Regions from separate parts of the Arthrobacter sp. MOO21 genome, predicted to be linked through region 1. Evidence: riboswitches for the same ligand, from Rfam matches in the RefSeq annotation. Region 1 holds a riboswitch; the other holds the start of a gene.

Evidence for each region. Region 1 has a riboswitch for glycine ahead of cycA (D-serine/D-alanine/glycine transporter). Riboswitches for the same ligand answer to the same signal wherever they lie in the genome.
Region 2: linked by a shared signal. The riboswitch ahead of gcvP (aminomethyl-transferring glycine dehydrogenase) and the one ahead of cycA (D-serine/D-alanine/glycine transporter) in region 1 are both predicted to bind glycine.

The regions. Positions count from the first base shown of each region.
Region 1 covers NZ_CM170671.2:1,193,034-1,195,489, forward strand. The annotation lists gene cycA (D-serine/D-alanine/glycine transporter) at 1-1,164, opposite strand, end outside; glycine riboswitch at 1,320-1,417, opposite strand; gene AC2JAJ_RS05470 (hypothetical protein) at 1,429-1,560, opposite strand; glycine riboswitch at 1,696-1,795, shown strand; gene gcvP (aminomethyl-transferring glycine dehydrogenase) at 1,954-2,456, shown strand, end outside.
Region 2 covers NZ_CM170671.2:836,509-838,964, forward strand. The annotation lists gene gcvP (aminomethyl-transferring glycine dehydrogenase) at 1-1,054, opposite strand, end outside; glycine riboswitch at 1,108-1,215, opposite strand; glycine riboswitch at 1,246-1,343, opposite strand; gene AC2JAJ_RS03785 (TetR/AcrR family transcriptional regulator) at 1,437-1,973, opposite strand; gene AC2JAJ_RS03790 (MFS transporter) at 2,050-2,456, shown strand, end outside.

The sequences.
Region 1 (2,456 bases):
GGCCAGGATGATGGACCAGACGAAGACAAAGCAGACGGCGGAGACGGTGGTCACCATGTCGAACGCCTTGCCCACGTCCTGGCCCGCGTACATGAGGACGACGCCGGACAGCAGCAGCACGCAGGAAAGGAATAGTGCGTTCTGGGGTACCTTCCGCCGGGACAGTTTGCCAAAGACGTCCGGTGCGTCGCCTTCCTGGGCAAGCCCGAAGACCATGCGGGAGGTGGAGTAAATGCCGGAGTTGGCGGAGGACATCGCGGAGCTCAGCACCACGAGGTTGACCACTGTGGCTGCGGCGCCGAGCCCCGCCAGGGAGAACATGGCGATAAAGGGGCTGTGGCCGGCCTTGAACTCGGTCCAGGGGGTGACAGCCATCAGGATGATGAGGGCACCTACGTAGAAGAGGAGCACCCGGATGGGGATGGAGTTGATGGCCTTGGGCAGGTTCCGCTCCGGGTTCTTGGCCTCGGCAGCGGTGGTACCCACCAGTTCGATGCCCACGAAGGCGAAGACGGCGATCTGGAAGCCGGCCACGAAGCCCATGAATTCGTTGGGGAAGAATCCGCCATGGCTCCACAGGTTGGTGAAGGTGGCAGGGCCGGCGTCGGACTGGAAACCGGTGAGAATCATGAACAGGCCAACGATGATCAGCGCGGCAATGGCGACGATCTTGATCAGGGCGAACCAGAACTCGGTCTCGCCGAACGCCTTTACGGTGACGAGGTTCAGGAGCAGGAGGATGGCCACGGTGGCCAGGCCGGGAATCCACAGGGGAACCCCGGGCCACAGTTCACGGGAGTAGCCCGCGATGGCGATGACATCGGCGATGCCGGTGATGACCCAGCAGAACCAGTAGGTCCAGCCGGTAAAGAAGCCGGCCCACGGACCCAGCAGATCAGCGGCGAAGTCACTGAACGACTTGTAGTTGAGGTTGCTGAGCAGCAGTTCACCCATGGCACGCATGACGAAGAACAGCATGAAGCCGATGATCATGTACACGAAGATCACTGAGGGGCCGGCCGCGGAGATGGTCTTGCCGGAGCCCATGAACAGGCCGGTGCCGATGGCGCCGCCGATGGCGATCAGTTGGATGTGCCGGTTGCTGAGCTGCCGCTCCAGGTGCGCGGCTCCGCCGCCGGTGGACGTCGGGGAGTGGGTCGTCATTGAGGAACTCCATCGTTCGAGCGGCACCCGGGGTGTCGCAAAGATTGGATTTCCTCCCCGCTCTGTCTGGGACCTGAGAGATTCCGCAGACCCAGCCAGGGCCTGCTTGCACCGTCGGTGAGCCGGGACAGGGCCCGGCTACTTTCCAGAGTTGCCTCACCGCGGCGGTACGTGGGCCTGAGAGTTTCCTGGGGAGGGTTTGCTCCTACGGCGCCTGCTGAACGTACCGGCAGGGCTCTCCCGCCGCAGGTCGAAGGCTCATTTTCAGTTGGACGCCACCGCCTCCGCGCTGCGGAGGTTGGGCGATGGGACCGGCGCCGGAACGGGGCTGCTCCGGTTACGCTGAGCCAGCCAGGCCTCGGCGCCAATCCCGGGGATCAGTGTGGTGCCCGTCACGATCGGATGTCAACCCGGGATGTCTTTTCGGGGCAACAGAGCGCCAAGGCCCCATTAGCGTGACGCAGCAATTTGTTTTTGCTTCAACAAACCTGTACCGTGTGAGCCGAATCACCCACATTTGAATAAGCCTTTCGAGCTGTGACGGGAGAGCCCTCCCGGCATCCACCGGACAGGCGCCGTAGGAGCAAATCCTCCCCAGGAATCTCTCAGGCCCATGTACCGTCACGGCGAGGCGACTCTGGAAAGCAGCGCTGCTCCGGCAGCACTCACCGACGGTGCAAGCGAAGTCCTGCCAAGAGCAGGCAGCGCGGAATCTCTCAGGTCCAATACAGAGCGGGGAGGAACCCACCGCACGCCGTGCCACTTGGCCGGCCAGACCTGGAGTTCCTCATGACGATTCAATCCGCATCAACATCATTCGTTGACCGCCATATCGGCGCGCGCCGGCAGGCCGACGTCGACACCATGCTGAAAGCCGTCGGCTACGACAGCGTGGATGGCCTCGTCGACATGGCCGTCCCGGCCTCCATCCGGCAGGAAACCGCGCTGAAGCTCGCCGATGCCCTCAGCGAAGTGGAGGTCCTGGCTGAACTGCGCCGCCTCGCCGCCAAGAACAAGACCGCCGTGCAGATGATCGGCCAGGGCTACTACGACACCATCACCCCTGCCGTCATCCGCCGGAATGTCCTTGAGGCGCCGGCCTGGTACACCGCCTACACGCCCTACCAGCCCGAAATCTCCCAGGGCCGGCTCGAGGCGCTGCTGAACTTCCAGACCATGGTCCAGGACCTGGTGGGACTGCCCATCGCCAACGCCTCGCTGCTGGATGAAGCCACCGCCGTGGCCGAAGCAGTCCTCATGATGCGCAGGGCCAATAAGAACAAGGCTGCCCG
Region 2 (2,456 bases), 360 kb from region 1:
CGTGGTAGACGGCGTACATGGAGGCAACGATGGCCAGGAGCGCCTGCGCGGTGCAGATGTTGGACGTGGCCTTCTCGCGGCGGATGTGCTGCTCACGGGTCTGCAGCGCCAGCCGGTAGGCCGGGACACCGGCGTCGTCCTTGGACACACCCACCAGGCGGCCGGGCAGCGAGCGTTCCAGGCCCTTGCGGACAGCCATGTAGGCAGCATGCGGGCCACCGAAGAACAGCGGGACGCCGAAGCGCTGGGCCGAGCCGACGGCGATGTCGGCCCCCTGCTCTCCGGGAGGGGTGATCAGGGTCAGGGCCAGCAAGTCCGCGGCCACCGTCACCAGCGCGCCCCGTTCCTTGGCGGCGGCGATCACGGCGGACTGGTCCCACACCCGGCCGGAGGCGCCCGGCTGCTGCAGCACGATGCCGTTGATGTCGCCGTCGGGCAGGCCCTGGGACAGGTCCGCGACCTCCACCTCAAAGCCGAGCGCCTCGGCCCGGCCCTTGACGATCGCAATGGTCTGCGGCAGCACGTCGATGTCCAGGACGGTCTTGCCGTCGGCGGCGGGCTTGGTCTTGTTGGACCGGCGCATCAGCAGCACGGCCTCTGCCACTGCCGTGGCTTCATCGAGCAGCGACGCGTTGGCGATGGGCAGGCCCACCAGGTCCTGCACCATGGTCTGGAAGTTCAGCAGCGCCTCGAGCCGGCCCTGGGAGATCTCCGGCTGGTAAGGCGTATAGGCGGTGTACCAGGCAGGGGACTCAAGGATGTTGCGGCGGATCACCGGCGGCGTCACGGTGTCGTAGTAACCCTGGCCGATCAACTGCACGGCGGTCTTGTTCTTCCCGGCGAGCTTCCGCAGTTCGGCCAGGACCTCAACCTCGCTGAGGGCGTCCTGGAGTCGGAGGGCGGTTTCCTGGCGAATGACCTTGGGAACGGCCGTGTCCACCAAGGAGTCGACGCTGTCATACCCGACGGCCTTGAGCATGGTCTCGACGTCGGCCTGGCGGCGCGCGCCGATATGGCGGTCTACGAAGGTGGTGGAGGCTGAATTAACCGACACGAAGGAACTCCATTTACTCAGGCGGCGCAGGGTACGCCACAGCGATTCGGGTTCCTCCCCGCTCTGTATTGGACCTGAGAGTTTCCGCGTTGCCTGCCTGGACAGGACCCGCTTGCACCGTCGGTGAGCACAGCAGCTTTGCACTCCCCACAGGGAGGCAGGGAACGCTGCCTGCTACTTTCCAGAGGTGCCTCGCCGCGGCGGTACATGGGCCTGCGAGATTCCTGGGGAGGATTTGCTCCTACGGCGCCTGCTTGTACTTCCGGCAGGACTCTCCCGCCGCAGATCAAAGGCTATTCATTTGGATTTGCCGGGGAGCAGCCCACGACGGCTCCCACAGCGCTTAATTCTCCTACGCCGGAGCCCGCGGGGCAAATGGTTCCTACCGCCGGAGCCGCTCCAGCGCGGCCAGCAACTCGTCCACGTCCGCCGCCGCTCCACCTTCGGGAACCGGGCCCACGGAGAGCATGGCGTTGAAGTACAGGCCGTCGCCCATGTACAGCACGGCCTTGGCCAGGGCGGGTCCCACATCCGCGGCGATCTCGTCGAGCCAGCGCCGCTGGATCGCGGCAAACCGCCGCCTCGTTTCTTCGTGCGCCACCTCGGCAAGCCGGGTGGCCGCGACGACGGCCCGGTCCAGGGGCGTGTCCGCCCAGACCGAGGACCGGATGAAGTAGGCCGCGGCTCCTTCCGGAGCTTCGGCCATGGCGTCGGCATCGGCGCCGGCCAGCACATCCAGCCGTTCCAGCAGCACCTCAATGAGCGCTTCCTTGTTGGGGAAGTGATAGAGCAGGCCGCCCTTGGACACGCCTGCCTTCCGGGCGACGGCGTCGAGGGTGGCCGCCCTCTCCCCCACCTCAATGAGGAGGGATTCAAAGGCGTCGAGGACGGCGTCGCGGGCTACAGGCTTCCGGGGCATGCCTCCCATCATGCCCCCGAGCATGGTGAAACCCGGAAATTCCGAAACTATACCGTCTGGACGGTATAGTTATTTCATGACCACCTCGACCAGCTCCTTTGCACCAGGCCAGACGGGAAGCCCCGGGACGCCTTCACCGGGGCGCGACTGGCTGGCCTTGGCGCTGCTGATGTTCCCGGTACTGCTCGTGGCCGTGGACAACACGGCCCTGACGTTCGCCCTCCCAGCCATAACGCATGCCCTCGAGCCTTCCGGCGTGCAGCTGCTGTGGATCGTGGACGCCTACCCCCTGGTGCTGGCCGGGCTGCTCGTATCGATGGGGAGCCTGGGCGACCGGATTGGGCGGCGGCGGCTGCTGACCATCGGCAGCACCGGATTCGCAGCGATCTCTGCCGCCACGGCCTTTGCCCCCAGCCCGGAATGGCTGATTGCCGGCCGGGGAGCCCTGGGATTTTTCGGCGCCATGCTGATGCCGTCCACCCT